DNA from 4 places in the Bacillus sp. FDAARGOS_235 genome. Region 3 is predicted to be linked to each of the others. Evidence: riboswitches for the same ligand, from Rfam matches in the RefSeq annotation. Region 3 holds a riboswitch; each other region holds the start of a gene.
The links. A riboswitch is a leader RNA that binds a small molecule or an ion and turns the genes downstream of it on or off. The one in region 3 is predicted to bind S-adenosylmethionine.
Positions count from the first base shown of each region.

Region 1: linked by a shared signal. The riboswitch ahead of mtnW (2,3-diketo-5-methylthiopentyl-1-phosphate enolase) and the one ahead of A6J74_RS09630 (Na+/H+ antiporter NhaC family protein) in region 3 are both predicted to bind S-adenosylmethionine.
Region 2: linked by a shared signal. The riboswitch ahead of A6J74_RS15990 (MetQ/NlpA family ABC transporter substrate-binding protein) and the one ahead of A6J74_RS09630 (Na+/H+ antiporter NhaC family protein) in region 3 are both predicted to bind S-adenosylmethionine.
Region 4: linked by a shared signal. The riboswitch ahead of metI (cystathionine gamma-synthase/O-acetylhomoserine thiolyase) and the one ahead of A6J74_RS09630 (Na+/H+ antiporter NhaC family protein) in region 3 are both predicted to bind S-adenosylmethionine.

Region 1 is NZ_CP020437.2:4,258,857-4,263,076, reverse strand. It holds gene A6J74_RS24375 (carbon-nitrogen family hydrolase) at 1-679, opposite strand, end outside; gene A6J74_RS24370 (pyridoxal phosphate-dependent aminotransferase) at 694-1,884, shown strand; SAM riboswitch class I at 1,937-2,042, shown strand; gene mtnW (2,3-diketo-5-methylthiopentyl-1-phosphate enolase) at 2,107-3,351, shown strand; gene A6J74_RS24360 (2-hydroxy-3-keto-5-methylthiopentenyl-1-phosphate phosphatase) at 3,348-4,007, shown strand; gene A6J74_RS24355 (methylthioribulose 1-phosphate dehydratase) at 4,004-4,220, shown strand, end outside.
Region 2 is NZ_CP020437.2:2,752,206-2,756,425, reverse strand. It holds gene A6J74_RS15995 (methionine ABC transporter ATP-binding protein) at 1-682, opposite strand, end outside; gene A6J74_RS15990 (MetQ/NlpA family ABC transporter substrate-binding protein) at 695-1,507, opposite strand; SAM riboswitch class I at 1,592-1,706, opposite strand; gene A6J74_RS15985 (NAD(P)-dependent alcohol dehydrogenase) at 1,787-2,695, opposite strand; gene A6J74_RS15980 (DUF6612 family protein) at 2,841-3,605, shown strand; gene A6J74_RS15975 (FAD-binding oxidoreductase) at 3,716-4,220, shown strand, end outside.
Region 3 is NZ_CP020437.2:1,555,131-1,559,350, reverse strand. It holds gene gltP (glutamate/aspartate:proton symporter GltP) at 71-1,345, shown strand; gene A6J74_RS09635 (ribonuclease FAU-1 family protein) at 1,416-1,934, shown strand; SAM riboswitch class I at 2,055-2,160, shown strand; gene A6J74_RS09630 (Na+/H+ antiporter NhaC family protein) at 2,255-3,571, shown strand; gene A6J74_RS09625 (lmo0954 family membrane protein) at 3,803-4,159, shown strand; gene A6J74_RS09620 (PspA/IM30 family protein) at 4,218-4,220, shown strand, end outside.
Region 4 is NZ_CP020437.2:4,067,590-4,071,809, forward strand. It holds gene metC (cystathionine beta-lyase) at 1-555, opposite strand, end outside; gene metI (cystathionine gamma-synthase/O-acetylhomoserine thiolyase) at 552-1,664, opposite strand; SAM riboswitch class I at 1,760-1,869, opposite strand; SAM riboswitch class I at 2,072-2,181, shown strand; gene A6J74_RS23205 (bifunctional homocysteine S-methyltransferase/methylenetetrahydrofolate reductase) at 2,252-4,084, shown strand; gene metH (methionine synthase) at 4,084-4,220, shown strand, end outside.

The DNA.
Region 1 (4,220 bases), 2.6 Mb from region 3:
ACCTATTGCATGCAACAACATAACATTGATTTTCAACTGCTCTTGCTTGCAATAGCAAACGCCAATGTGCTAAACGAACTAATGGCCATTCTGCTACAACGAAGAAAACTTTTGCCCCTTTAGCAGTATGAACGCGCATCCATTCTGGAAAACGAATATCATAGCAAATTGTGCCAGCGCACTCGATATCATCTAGTTTAAATTCACCTGTTTTATTACCCGCCATTAAATATTTGTGTTCATCCATAAGCTGAAATAAATGTACTTTACTATATTCATTGACTAGATCTCCTTCGTTGTTTACGACATACATTGTATTGGTAACCCCTTGCTCTGTTTGCTTTGCTATAGAACCACCAACAATATGTACACCATATTGCTTCGACCATTCTTTCAACCTTTCTTTCGTTTCTAATCCATCTCTATCTGCAATTTCAGAAAGCCTCGTTAAATCATATCCTGTTGTCCATAGTTCTGGTAAGACGATAACATCTGGTCTTTCCTTCATCGCTTCGCTTATTTTGTTTTTAGCGTTCTCCATATTTTTTTCTACATCTCCAAATACAATATCCATTTGAATACATGCGACTTTCATTTTTTCAGCCCCATTCTTAATTTTCTCTTTACAAAATACTGGAAAGATTATATCATTTGTCACTAGAATTGTAACAACTTTCAAAAGAGGTGGAAAGTATGAAATTATTTCAACCTTCTGAGATAGTAACATCATTGCCAACACAATTTTTCGCTTCACTTGTTGCAAAAGTTAACAAAGTCGTTGCGGCTGGTCACGATGTTATTAATCTAGGTCAAGGTAATCCAGATCAACCAACACCGCAGCATATCGTAAAAGCTTTACAACATGCTGCAGAAAAGACCATTCATCATAAATATCCGCCATTTCGCGGACACGAAAGCTTAAAAGAAGCCGTGGCAACATTCTATCAACGTGAATATGATGTAGTAGTAAATCCAAAAACTGAAGTTGCTATTTTGTTTGGTGGAAAAGCTGGATTAGTAGAATTACCAATGTGTTTTACCAATCCTGGTGATACGATTCTCGTTCCCGATCCAGGCTATCCAGATTATTTATCCGGAGTTGCTTTAGCAAAAGCACAATTTGAAACAATGCCGCTTATTGCCGAAAATAAATTTTTACCAGATTATACAAAAATTGATGACGCTATTGCGAAACAAGCAAAGTTAATGTTTTTAAACTATCCAAACAATCCTACTGGTGCTACTGTATCAAAAGATTTCTTTGATGAAACCATTCATTTTGCTAATAAACATAATATATTAGTCGTTCACGATTTTGCTTACGGTGCGATCGGATTTGATGGTCAAAAACCGGTTAGTTTCTTGCAAGCAGACGGTGCAAAAGATATAGGAATTGAAATTTACACATTATCCAAAACTTTCAATATGGCTGGATGGCGTATTGCTTTTGCCATAGGGAATGAAAGTGTCATCGAAACAATTAACCTATTGCAAGATCATATGTATGTTAGTATTTTTGGTGCAGTTCAAGACGCTGCCCGCGAAGCGCTATTAAGTTCACAATCTTGCGTCGTAGATCTTGTAAATAGTTACGAATCTCGAAGAAATGCTCTTATTTCAGCTTGTCACTCTATCGGTTGGAATGTAGACATCCCAACCGGATCCTTCTTTGCATGGCTTCCTGTACCAGAAGGCTATACATCTGAGCAATTTTCTGATATTTTGCTAGAAAAAGCACACGTTGCAGTTGCTCCTGGTGTTGGATTTGGTGAACACGGTGAAGGATACGTCCGCGTTGGTCTCTTGCACACAGAAGAACGATTACGAGAAGCAATTAATCGAATTGATAAATTAAATTTTTTCAAAAAGTCGTTGACAACATGAAAAATATCTGACAAAATTCAGTTATCTTAAAAATTTAAACATTTCTAAATACTTCTTATCAAGAGCAGGTGGAGGGACGAGCCCGACGAAACCCGGCAACCGATCTACAATTGTAGACACGGTGCTAATTCTCGCAGCATTACGCTGACAGATAAGGAGCTGGTTGTAAAAAAACCTCTCCTTAGCTGAGAGGTTTTTTTATTTAACTAGGAGGTTATAACAATGAGCGGAATTATAGCGACGTATTTAATCCATGACGATTCACTTAACTTAGACAAAAAGGCTGAACAAATTGCACTCGGTTTAACAATTGGCTCTTGGACTCATTTGCCACATTTATTACAAGAACAATTAAAACAACATAAAGGCAACGTCATTCATATTGAGGAATTAGATGAACAAGAACATATCAATTCGTATCTACGCAAAAAAGTAAAACGTGGGATTATTAAAATCGAATACCCATTATTAAATTTCAGTCCAGATTTACCAGCGATTTTAACAACTACATTCGGAAAGTTATCACTTGATGGCGAAGTGAAATTAATTGACTTAACGTTTTCAGACGAATTAAAAAAGCACTTTCCTGGTCCAAAATTCGGTATAGACGGTATTCGAAATCGTGTACAAGTGTATAACCGTCCCCTTTTAATGAGCATTTTCAAAGGAATGATTGGACGAAATATTGGATACTTAAAAACTCAATTACGCGATCAAGCAATTGGTGGTGTGGATATCGTAAAAGATGATGAAATTTTATTCGAGAACTCCTTAACACCACTTGCGAAGCGAATTGTATCTGGAAAAGAAGTTTTACAATCCGTATATGAAACATACGGCCATAAAACATTATATGCCGTAAATTTAACAGGGCGAACTTTCGACTTAAAAGAAAATGCGAAACGCGCAGTGCAGGCTGGTGCTGATATTCTATTATTTAATGTATTTGCTTACGGACTAGATGTACTACAATCACTGGCAGAAGATGATGAAATCCCAGTTCCTATTATGGCACACCCTGCTGTAAGTGGTGCTTATTCAGCATCCAAGCTATATGGGGTCTCATCTCCATTATTACTTGGAAAGCTACTACGTTATGCTGGTGCTGATTTTTCTTTATTCCCGTCTCCATACGGAAGTGTTGCGTTAGAAAAGGAAGAGGCTTTCAACATTTCAAACTATCTAACTGAAGACGATGCGTTTTTCAAGAAAAGTTTCTCTGTCCCATCTGCTGGCATTCATCCTGGTTTCGTTCCCTTTATTCTACGAGACTTCGGTAAAGATGTTGTTATTAATGCGGGCGGCGGCATACATGGGCATCCGTATGGGGCGCAAGGTGGTGGAAAGGCTTTCCGCACTGCAATTGATGCTACTTTGCAAGGTAATCTACTCCATGAAGTAGATGACATAAATTTGCATAGCGCACTACAAATATGGGGAAATCCCTCTTATGAGGTGAAATTATGAGTATTCAAGTATTTTGTGATTTCGATGGTACGATTACAAATAACGATAACATTATGTCGATTATGGAAAAATTCGCACCACCAGAAGCAGAAGAAATAAAGCAAAGAATTTTATCACAAGAGCTTTCTATTCAAGAAGGTGTTTCTCAATTATTTCAATTGCTACCTACTAATTTGCATGATGATATAATTCAATTTTTAAAAGAAACTGCCGAAATTCGTAGTGGCTTTCGTGAATTTATACAATTTGTAAATGAAAATAATATTTCTTTTTACGTTGTATCAGGTGGAATGGATTTCTTCGTCTATCCACTCTTACAAGGAATCATTCCAAAAGAGCAAATTTACTGTAATGAAACAGACTTTTCAAATGAATACATTACAGTTAAGTGGCCTAACCCTTGTGATCATTACTGTCAAAATCATTGTGGATTATGTAAATCATCTTTAATCCGCAAATTAAGTGATACAAATAATTTCCATATTGTAATCGGAGATTCTATTACTGATTTACAAGCTGCGAAACAAGCAGATAAAGTATTCGCTCGCGATTTCCTTATTACAAAGTGTAAAGAAAATCATATTGTTTATACACCGTTTGAAACATTTCACGATGTTCAAGCTGAATTAAAACATTTGTTGGAGGTGAAATCATGAAACAACTGTTTCGTCAATGGTATGACTTAAGCGAGATTAAAAAAGAATTAACAACTCGAAATTGGTTTCCAGCAACAAGTGGCAATATTTCTATAAAAGTTAGTCATGAGCCGCTTACTTTCCTTATTACAGCAAGCGGTAAAGATAAAACAAAAACCACTCCAGATGATTTTCTATTAGTAGATCATGCAGGAGTTCCTGTTTTAGAGACTG
Region 2 (4,220 bases), 1.2 Mb from region 3:
TGTCTTTCGCAGTCCCACTTTCGACTACAGATCCATGCTCCATAACGGCAACCTGGTCACAAATACGCTGGATGACATTCATTTCATGTGTAATGAGTAAAATCGTGATGCCAATTTCTTCATTAATTTTTAGTAATAAATCAAGAATAGAATCAGTTGTTTCTGGATCTAATGCGCTCGTTGCTTCATCACTTAATAAAACCTCTGGTTCATGTGATAGTGAACGAGCGATGGCAACACGTTGTTTCTGGCCGCCAGAAAGTTCGCTTGGATAAGCATCTTTACGGTTAAAAAGATCCACGATGCGTAAATATTTTTCTACTCTTTTTTCAATTTCCGCTTTTGGAATGCCAGCAAGGCGTAACGGCAATGCGATATTTTCATAAACGGTAACAGTTTTAAGTAAATTGAATCCTTGAAAAATCATTCCGATTTTTTGCCTCGCTTTTGCTAGTTCTTTTGTTGATAAAGTGGTTAAGTCTTGGTTGTTTACGATGATGTTTCCTGTCGTTGGTTTTTCTAATAAATTTACACAGCGAATTAATGTGCTTTTACCAGCGCCGCTATACCCAATGATTCCAAATACCTCGCCTTTTTCTACTTTAAGGGAAGTAGACTTAAGAGCCTCAACAGTCCCTTTTTTTGTTGTAAATACTTTGGAGACGTTTTTTAATTCAATCATTATCGTCAGCTCCTACCAAGATGGTAAAACTGAACCATCAAATTTTTTCTCGATAAATTCTTTTACTTCTTTAGATTGATAAGCTTTCTTTAATTTACTTACAACAGCATCATCTTTATTTTCAGTACGAACAACGACCCAGTTCACGTATGGTGAATCTTTTCCTTCGCGGAAAATGGAATCTTTCGCTGGATTTAGTTTTGCACCTAATGCAAAGTTTGTGTTAATTGCAGCTGCTTTCACTTCACTTAATTGCGTTGGTAATTGAGAAGCTTCTAATTCAACAATCTTTAAATTTTTCGGGTTTTCAATTACATCCTTTGCAGTCGCTTTTTCTGTAGCCTTTGGATCAACTTTTAAAACCCCTGCTTTTTCAAATAATTTTAAAGCTCGAAGTTCATTCGTTGGGTCATTTGGTACAGCGATTGCATCGCCCTCTTTTAATTCTTTTACATCTTTTAAGCTTTTAGAATATACGCCCATTGGGAATGTTACTGTTGAAAATACTTCAGTTAATTTCATATTGCGTTCGGCTTTAAATACATCTAAATATGATTTCGTTTGATAGCTATTTACATCAAGACTTTTTTCATCTAACGAAACGTTTGGTGCTACGTAATCATTAAATATTTTTATATCAATGTCGAGACCGTCTTTTGCCGCAACTTCTTTAATCTTCTCAAAAATTTGTTCATGTGGTCCACCTGTTACACCGACAGTAATCTTTTTCTCGTCTAATATTTTTACATCTTTATCTGAATTTGCGCCACATGCGCCTAATAATAGTACTGCTCCGCTTACAATGCTCAATAATACTTTCTTCATCTATAATTCCCCCTTAATATACGTTCCAAAATAAAAAGCACCTCTCAAAATAAGAGAGGTGCCGAATAGACGAAATAGGTTCCTCTCTTATCTTCCAAAACGAAAACTCGTTTTGCAGGAATTAGCACCTTAGCTTATACGTTATAAGCTCGGTTGCCGGGCATCATCGGGCCAGTCCCTCCGCCACTCTTGATAAGAGTATGTATATGTAGTTTTTAAATATGGTACTAATAGTAAATCTAACAAAAGGAATTGTCAACTTTATTTTCTGAATATATTTTATTTTAAGGTAATCGAAACGTTTCCTTTCTTATGGCCCATTTCTACATACGTATGGGCTTCTGCAACTTCTTCTAATCGGTAAGTTCTATCAATAACAGGTTTTAGCTTTTCTGTTTCAACTAGTTGTTTTAGTAGGTTCATATCTTCTTTACTGACCTTTGCCATCATTCCGTTAACAGATACATATTTTCCATTAGGCATTAATGCGTCTGTACAAAGAGACTTTTTATATTTTCCAACTGCATCAAATATAATATCGTAGTTCTCGCCCTGTTTAGTAAAATCTTCTTTCATATAATCAATTACTTTATCAGTCCCTAAAGATTGCACTAGTTCAAAATTTGAATTACTACAAACAGCTGTAACGGTCGCGCCGAAATATTTAGCAAGTTGTACAGCAGCTGTTCCTACTGATCCAGAGGCGCCGTATATGAGCACTTGTTGCCCTTTTTTTATACGGCCCTTCCTCAGAAAATGCAATGCTGAAGTTCCGCCAAAAGGAATAACGGCAGCTTCTTCATATGTCACATTGGTAGGTTTTAATGCTATTAATCCACTTTCATGCACGCATGTGTATTCGGCATAACCACCAAGGTTTAGTTCTGTTAATGCAAAAACTGGGTCTCCTTTTTTAAATTGAGTTACATCTGTTCCAATTTCTTCGATTTCACCGGATAACTCTACGCCGAGTATAGGTTTTCTCGGTTTTCTAAAACCTAATATGATCCGCATAGGAACCCAAAATAAGAGGGGACTATTAAAGCCACGTATTCTACAATCTCCAGTCGATACACTTGTTGCGCGAATTTTAACTAATACTTCGTTCTTTTTAGGTTTAGGTTTTTCTACATTTTGAAGCTGGAGAACGTTTGGTGGTCCATATTGTGTACAAATAATCGCCTTCATAATAACCTCCTGAAATGAGTTGTTATTATTTACATCATATTTAAAATCTTCATTAAACATGTCTCTATATAGAGAATATAGATTAAAAATTATATAGATTTCATAGGAAAAGAGGTGATATTATTTTGGGAAAGGGGGCGACATTATGAAAAAAATTATTTTTGTTTCAAGTTTAGTACTTGCAATCAGTCTAGGGGTAGGGTGTAGTAATGAGAAAACAGCAAAGACGGATGAGCCGAAAAAAGAATCAGTTCAAAAAGAAAAGGAATTAGCAGCGAAGGATGTTTTCAAGAAAACGAACGAAGCTTTTAAAAATGAAGAGCATGTAACGATGACATATGGTGTAGGCGTAAAAGCTGAGGGAACAGAGATGGACATATTAAAGGCTAAGATGCAATTAGAGCCAAAGACAAAGAATTCTCGTTCTGAAATGAATATTTCCGGTACAGATGTTGTAGTGTATACTGTGGATGGTAAAGTTGCTGGTGAGGTAAAAAACCCTAATACAGGAGAAGTTATAACCGTACCAGAGGAGCAATTAAACGCTGGTGGAATGAAAGCGACTCAAGATATTATAGATAAGTTAGAAGTACCGGAAGTAGTTTTAGATAAAATGAAGATGGAGAAAAGCGGAGATAAATATAAACTGAAATTTACATTAAAAGGGCAAGAAACAGAAAGTATGTTAACTAGCATGGATGAAACGCAGAAGAAAATGTTACAAGCACAAAATGCGAAGATAGAAGAAGTGGATGCAGAATATATCATTACAAAAGATTTTAAATATGAATCAGCAAAGATAGACATGATTATGAGTAGTAATGGCAAGGATAAAGCACACATTATTACGAACGCAAAATATACGTCGTACGAAAAGTTTGACCCAATAAAATTGCCAGCAGCAAAGTAACAGTTTTGATGAGGGGGACCTAAAATAAGGACCCTCTTTTTTGTATACTTTCTTCACAGGAAAATAGGTACAATATGAAGAGGAAAAGATGTAGAAGAGGAGAGTGTCATTTGAAAAAAAGAAAGATGATGGTGGTCATTGTAGCTTATACAGTGTTGCTTGCAACATCTGTAAATACATATAAAGAGCAACTAATTCATCCCATTATGAGCGATGTAGGAAAGTTACTTCCAACGAAAATTAAACGTGTTGAACATGCTGAGGATGAAAGTTCATTAAAACAGGTCGTGCAAGATGCAAATGTTTCTAGAGAGAAGATTTCTATTGCAGGTATGCAACATAGCCAAGGCGGACAGACGTACTATCCGAACGGTACGATGCTTGATATGAAAGAGTATAATAAAATATTAGCATTCGATCCAGAGAAGAAGCGGATTACAGTTCAAAGTGGTGTCACGTGGAATGATATCCAGAAGAAAATTAATCCATACGGTCTTGCAGTTCAAGTGATGCAATCTCAAAACATTTTTACTGTTGGTGGTTCATTAAGTGTAAATGTACATGGGCGTGATATTCGTCATGAAGCATTGATTGATACAGTAGAGTCATTTAGAT
Region 3 (4,220 bases):
TTAATTTCTTAGTTTTATAGAGATAGAATGAGGGATAGAGTGATACATCGAAGAGGGGGTTACAACAAATATGAAAAGAATAGGACTTGCATGGCAAATATTAATAGGTCTTGCGTTAGGTATTGCAGTTGGTGCGATTTTCTTTGATAATCCAGCAGTTGCGAAGTACTTACAACCAATTGGTGATGTTTTCATCCGATTAATTAAAATGATCGTTGTACCGATTGTTGTAGCAAGTATTGTTGTTGGGGTTGCTGGTGTTGGCGATGTTAAGAAGTTAGGTCGACTAGGCGGAAAAACAATTATTTACTTTGAAATTATTACAACACTTGCAATTGTTGTTGGTCTATTAATAGCGAACATTTTCCAACCTGGAAAAGGCGTTGATATGGATAAGTTAACAAAAACAGATATTTCTAAATATACACATACGACAGAGCAAGTACAAAGTCATTCGTTTGCGGATACGTTTGTAAATATTGTTCCGACGAACATTATGAAATCATTAGCTGATGGTGATATGCTTGCTATTATTTTCTTCTCTGTATTATTTGGTTTAGGTGTAGCAGCAATTGGTGAACGTGGTAAACCAGTTCTACAATTTTTCCAAGGTGTAGCAGACGCAATGTTTTACGTAACGAACCAAGTTATGAAGTTTGCACCATTTGGTGTATTCGCATTAATTGGTGTTACAGTTTCTACATTCGGTTTAGCTTCATTAATTCCGTTAGGGAAATTACTAATTGTAGTATACGGAGCAATGATCTTCTTCGTTGTAGTTGTCTTAGGACTTACAGCGAAAATATTTGGAATTAACATTTTCCAATTCTTTAAGATTTTAAAAGACGAGCTGATCTTAGCGTATTCTACAGCAAGTTCAGAAACAGTTTTACCGAAAATCATGGAGAAAATGGAAAAGTTCGGTTGTCCGAAAGCAATTACATCTTTCGTTATTCCGACAGGTTATTCATTTAACTTAGATGGATCAACTTTATATCAAGCAATTGCGGCTATTTTCTTAGCACAAATGTACGGTATTGATTTATCTATTTCTCAACAAATTACATTATTACTTGTATTAATGGTTACATCAAAAGGTATCGCAGGTGTACCGGGCGTATCATTCGTTGTATTATTAGCAACGCTTGGTACAGTAGGTATTCCAGCAGAAGGTTTAGCCTTTATTGCAGGTATTGACCGTATTCTAGATATGGCTCGTACAGCAGTTAACGTTGTAGGTAACTCTTTAGCAGCTGTAGTTATGTCTAAGTGGGAAGGTCAATATGACGCTGAAAAAGGACAAGCCTATTTAAAAGAGATATCTGAAAAGGGTCAAGCAGCTTAATTATAATATGAACAAGCTCTCACATAATATATGTGGGAGCTTTTCTATATATAGAAGAGGAGCGGGCGTAATGAAACGTAAATATGGTGACGGTTCTTCGTGGAAGCGACTAATAGAGAAGGATTATATGGTTAAGCAAGTAGAAGAGGGCATGCTAGGAATACTGGACATAAAAAAGGTGAGAGAACCTAGTTATAAAGAATATGATGGTAAAGAAATTTGTGTCGCAGGTAATGAGTATACGTGGATTCAGTATTTCATAAAAGGGAAAAACTTTGCGATTACAGCTATGTTAGATAATAAGGGGAATTTAGTACAATATTATATTGATGTGACGAAAGAATACGAAATAGACGACCGGGGTTTACCGTATTTTGATGATTTATATTTAGATGTAGTGCTATTGCCGAATGGTAAGATGTATGTATTGGATGAAGATGAGTTAGAGGACGCTTATAAAAATGGTGATGTTACAAAGGAAGAATATGAATTAGCCTGGCAAACAACGAAATGGATCATGGAAGCCATAAACAATAGTGAATTTTATTGGATTTCAATATTAGATAAAGAAATCAAAAAGTTAAAATGATTGGTGTATTCATATTTTTGTATAATTACCAAAAAAATCTATACAAAAAATAATTGACTTTTGTTTTGTAAGCGAGTAAAGTTAGGGAAGAAATTATTATTAAAAAATAAATATGAAACCTTCTTATAAAGAGAGGCGGAGGGACTGGCCCTACGATGCCTCGGCAGCGGACTCGATTTTAGAGTGCTGTGCCAAATCCAGCAAGCATGTGCTTGAAAGATGAGAAGAGCGTTCCTTATAGATGTATAAGACCTCTTCTCGTTGGAAGAGGTCTTTTGTTATTCATTAAAAAAAGGTTGAAACTAGGGAGAGATGGTACTTTGAAAGAAACGAGAGGAAATGGTTTAGCTTTATTACCACTTGGGATATTTTTAGCGCTATTTATTGGTTCTGGAATTATTACGGGTGATTTCTATAAATTGCCGATACTTGTAGCGATTTCAATTGCTGTAGGAATTGCTTTGGTGATGAATCGTAAAGAAAGTTTTAATGTGAAAGTAGAAAGATTCGCTAAAGGTGCAGGAAATCCGGATATTATGATTATGGTATTAATTTTTGTACTTGCAGGTGCATTTTCTGAAACAGCAAAAGGAATGGGCGGAGTAGACTCAACTGTTAATTTAGCGTTAACTATTTTGCCACCAGGATTTATCGTAGCTGGAATTTTTGTTATAGGTGCGTTTATTTCATTAGCGATGGGAACTTCAATGGGAACAATTGCAGCGTTAGCACCGATTGCTGTAGGTATTAGTGGACAAACTGATATCTCAATTGCACTTACGATGGCTACTGTTGTTGGTGGAGCGATGTTTGGTGATAATTTATCATTTATTTCAGATACAACAATCGCAGCTGTTCGTTCGCAAGGAACAGAAATGAAAGATAAGTTTAAAACGAACTTTTTAATTGTATTGCCAGCTGCTATTATTACAATTGTACTATTAGTAATAATTACTTCAGGAAGTGATACGCAGGTTAAAGCTCATAGTTTTGATTGGATAAAGATTTTACCGTATGCAGGAGTACTTATTACCGCGCTACTTGGCTGGAATGTACTTATTGTGTTAACTGGTGGAACTGTATTATCTGGCGCTATCGGTCTTATAGATGGAAGTTACACGTTGGAGAGTTTCTTTAAAAGTGTAACGACTGGAATGGGCGGTATGATGGAGTTAGTATTACTTGCTATTTTAATCGGAGGTATGGTTGAACTAATTCAATATAATGGTGGGATTCAATATTTAATGAATCTTTTAACGCGTAATATTCGTTCGAAAAAAGGCGCAGAGTTCGGTATTGCTGGTTTAGTGAGTATGACGAATATGTGTACAGCGAATAATACGATTTCAATTATCTTTACAGGCCCGCTTGCGAAAAACATTGCAGATCAATATGAAATTGATCCCCGTAAATCAGCAAGTGTATTAGACCTTTTCTCATGTTGTGTGCAAGGATTAATTCCGTATGGTGCTCAAATGTTAACTGCGGCAGGGTTTGCTGCTTTATCTCCGATTGAACTGTTACCGTATGCATTTTATCCAATTTTAGTTGGGGTATGTGGAATTGTTTCGATTTTGATTGGATTTCCGAAGTTTTCGAAAGTGGCGGAGAAAAAAGAGTATCATAAAACAGCATAATTTAATATGAATGATAACTTTAGTAATTGAAACCGTGTAGAGAATATTCTCTGCACGGTTTTTTTATGTGTGGTAAAAGAGTGAATCATCCTATTCTACCTTATGTTTTTTACAGAAGGCTGAATGTATCTCGGTCTTAAGTCTGAGTTGAAAACGGTTCTTAAGCTCGTTATGGAAAAATGAAAAAATAGTTAAGATAAGAGTATCAAATCGAAGGGAGGCAAGCACAAGATGAAACAATTTCTAGCGTTTATCGCGGCCGGTATTTTGGCTTTAATTGCTCTTGGTAGTCTTGCTGGTATTGTAGGATTCGCAATCGGAGCAGGAGTTGTGTACTGGAGCTATAAATCATTTGTGCGAGCTAAATCATTTTTTGGAAAGCTAGCTTGGGGCATTGTTGGTTTAATCGGTTTATCCATTGCACTTTCTCATTCACCAGCATTAATTGGTATCGCTGCATTGGTAGTTTTGTACTACGGATACCGTGAATGGAAAAAAGAAAAAGATGTAGTTGTTGATTCAGCTTCAGAAAGTTCTAAACCATATAGCAACTTTGAAGATGAGTGGAACAAATTAATGAAAAACTAAAACAATAAACCAATAAAACAATAAATTATAAATAAAGTAGAAGAGAGGAAGATTTATAATG
Region 4 (4,220 bases), 2.5 Mb from region 3:
ATCAAGTGGCTTCTGGAATAATGGTGTCAAAAAAGTATTATCAACAAATGTAAGAGCACCAATAGATTTTGCGAGTTTAGAAACCTCGCGAATATCTGTTACTTTTAAAAGTGGGTTAGATGGTGTTTCTACATAAAAGAGTTTCGTATTCGATTTAATATTTTGCTTTATTTCTTCTAAATTGGTCATATCAACAAATGTATGTGAAACACCGTAACGGGAGAGTACTTCAGTTATAATTCGATAAGTGCCTCCGTATACGTCTTCTGAAATGAGAACGTGATCGCCTTGTGAAAGAAGGAGAAAAGCAGTAGAAATCGCTGCAATGCCTGAGGCAAAGGCGAATCCTTTTGTTCCGCCTTCTAATAAAGCAATGATATCTTCCAAAGCTTCACGAGTTGGATTTCCAGATCGGCTATAGTCGTATTTGCCAAAAGTATCTACATCAAACTGGTGAAATGTTGATGTGTTATAAATGGGAACGTTAACAGCTCCTGTTTGTGCATCGTGTTTATATTGGTTGTGTAGTAAGAGTGTATCTATAGAATAACTCATATTCTCACACCTTCTTTTACAAGTTTAATGGCTTGATTTAAGTCTTGAATTAAATCATTACTGTTTTCAATGCCGACGGAGAATCGAAGAAGACGATTACATACACCGTTCGCCGTTCTGATTTCTTCTGGAATATCAGCATGTGTTTGCGTTGCTGGATAAGTCATTAAACTTTCTACACCACCAAGGCTTTCGGCAAATGTGATTAAGGATAAAGATTGTAAGAATGGATTAATCCAAGCTTCATCTTTAAGTCGGAATGAAATCATACCGCCTCTCCCTGGATAAAAGACATCTGTCACACCATCCTCATCATTTAAATAAGTAACAACTGCTTTCGCATTTTCTTCATGTTGTTTCATGCGAAGCGCTAAAGTTTTCATACCACGAATTAATAGCCATGAGTCAAATGGGCTTAAGACAGCACCGGAGGCATTATGATAATGAGCGATTTCCTCACAAAGTTCCTTTCCTTTTGCAACGACAAGTCCGCTTAATACATCATTATGCCCACCTAAATATTTCGTTGCACTATGAAGTACGATGTCAGCACCTTCTGTTAATGGCTGCTGTATATAAGGCGTGTAGAATGTATTGTCTACGATAAGAAGTAGTCTGTGTCTTTTCGCTACAGTTGCGACAGCGGCAATATCAGTAACTTGCATTAATGGATTAGTCGGAGTTTCTATGAAAATAGCCTTCGTTTCAGTTGTGATAGCTTGCTCAATCTGTTTAATAGATTGTGTATTTACGTATCTACATCGAACATTCCACTTTTTTTCGTGTTCGGAAAATAAGCGATACGTTCCCCCGTATAAATCTTCGGATACAATAAGTTCATCTCCAGAACGGAATAATGAAAGGACGAGGAGAACAGCTGCCATACCTGAACTACAGGCATAACCTTGTTGGCCATATTCTAAATCTGCGATTGCCTGTTCTAAAAGACCACGAGTTGGATTTCCAGTTCGTGAATAGTCAAAGCCGGTAGATTTACCAAGTCCTTCGTGACGATAAGCGGTTGAGAAATAAACGGGTGGATTAACAGTTCCTGTTGTAGTTTCGCTACGATTTCCGATTTGTGCTAGTTTTGTTTCGATAGTTGACATGTAAAAATTCCTCCTTTTTAAATTGAACCAGTAGTTGAATATAAAATAAAAAAAAGCCTTCTAAGAAGAAGGCTTTCGGATTGAATAGAGTCTTCTTCTCATCTGTCAAATCTTTCACAATTTGCTGGAATTAGCACCTTATTAACAAATGTTAATGGTTGCTGAGGCGTCATAGGGCCAGTCCCTCTACCTCTCTAGATAAGAATGTTCGTATGAAATTTTTATTATGTTTTTAACTTTACAACAAAAGTTAATTGAATTGCAACTTTATTTTAAATAATTTTTATTTTTCCGCAAGTGTCATTGACTTTTATATTTGTGCATGCTAAATTTATAAAAAATTAACAAACATTGTTAAAAGGGGAACGCATTTCCTTTTAGCTACATAAATAAAATAATAAAGACAACTCTTATTGAGAGCGGTGGAGGGAAAGGCCCTGTGAAACCCGGCAACCTTCAAACGAAATGTTTGAAACGGTGCTAATACCTGCAAAACGAATGTTTTGCATAATAAGAGGCGGAACAATTATGTCCCCCTCTTCAAAGTGAAGAGGGGGTTTTTATATTGATAGAAATGAGGGAGATTCGTGAAATTACTAGATTTATTATCAAAAGGAATTGTAATAGGTGATGGTGCGGTTGGAACGTTATTACATTCACATGGTTTGCAAAGTAGTTTTGAAGAATTGAATGTATCTGATCCAGACCTAATTATATCGATTCATAAACAATATGTAGCTGCTGGTGCAGATGTGATTCAAACAAATACGTATGGAGCAAATGAGGCGAAATTACGTATGTATGGCTTAGAAAATCAAGTTGTTCAAATTAATAAAGCGGCAGTGAAGCTTGCGAAAGCATCTGTTACAAACAGAAATGCAATTTTAGGAACAATCGGTGGTATGAAACATATCGGAGCTGTCACAACGACTGATATGGAGCGAGAATTTATGCTACTTGAACAGGCAGGTGCTTTACTAGAAGAACAGGTTGATGGATTACTATTAGAAACTTTTTACGATGAATTTGAATTACTTCATGCCGTTAAAGTATTGCGTAAGCAAACGAATATTCCGATTGTTGCTCAAGTAGCGTTACATGAAGCAGGTACGACTCAAAATGGAAATGATGTCAATGAAATATTAAAACAGCTTATAGATTACGGTGCAAATGTTGTTGGATTGAACTGTCAACTAGGGCCACTTCATATGACGGAAGCTTTCAAAATGATATCGATTCCGCAGAATGGCTATTTATCAGCATACCCAAATGCAGGTCTCCCAAATTATGTGGAGGGACGTTACGTATATGAGGGAAGCCCAGCTTATTTCGAAGCGATGACACCGAAATTTATTGAGCAAGGTATTCGGTTATTGGGTGGTTGTTGTGGTACGACTCCAGAACATATTCAAAGTATGAAGCGCGCTGTTGCGAATGTTACACCTGTAATAGAAAAAGACACGATTCAAAGACCGAAAGTAGTTCATACACACGAGAAGCGTTCGAAGGTACAGGTTACTCTTGCGGAAAAGGCAAAAAAACAAACGACAGTTGTAGTGGAATTAGATCCGCCGAAAACGTTAGATACACAGCGGTTTTTTGAAGGAGCAAGAGCGTTAAAAAGAGCGGGAGCAGACGCTATTACTCTAGCAGATAACTCATTAGCATCGCCTCGTGTTTCGAATATGGCAATGGGCGCATTATTAACGAAGCACGATATTCCAGTATTGACACATTTAACGTGTAGAGACCATAACGTCATTGGACTACAATCTCATTTACTAGGTTTATCAGCGTTAGGTATGGAGGAAGTATTAGCTTTAACTGGTGATCCAGCGCGCGTTGGTGATTTTCCGGGAGCAACTTCTGTATATGATCTGTCCTCTATAGAGTTAATTAAAATGATTAAAGAAATGAACGATGGACGTTCCATTTTAGGGAAATCCATTGGACCGGCAACAAGGTTTTCAGTCGGAGGTGCTTTTAATCCTCACGTAAGGCATTTAAAAGCAGCGGTAAAGCGAATGGAACGAAAAATAGATGCTGGGGCTGAATATTTCTTAACACAGCCGATATATGATGTTGCTTTAATAGAAGAAGTATATGAAGCAACAAAACATTTGGAACAACCTATTTTTATTGGAATTATGCCATTAGTAAGTAAGCGGAATGCAGACTTTCTCCATTTTGAGGTGCCGGGTATTACTCTTCCTGAAGAAATAAGAGAGAGAATGGATGGACACGAAACGAAAGAGGCAGCTATCGAGGAAGGGATTCGTATTTCACAAGAGTTGATCGATGCAGCGATGAAATATTTTAACGGTATCTATTTAATTACACCATTTCTAAAATATGAAATTACAGAACATCTTGTTAAATATGTGAGAGAAAAGCAAGAAGTGAAAGAAGGTATTAATTGATGAAGTGTATAGAAGAAAAATTACAAAATAACATTTTAATATTAGACGGTGCAATGGGGACAATGATACAACAAGAGGACTTAACTGCGGAAGATTTCGGAGGAGAAGAGTACGAGGGCTGTAATGAATATTTAGT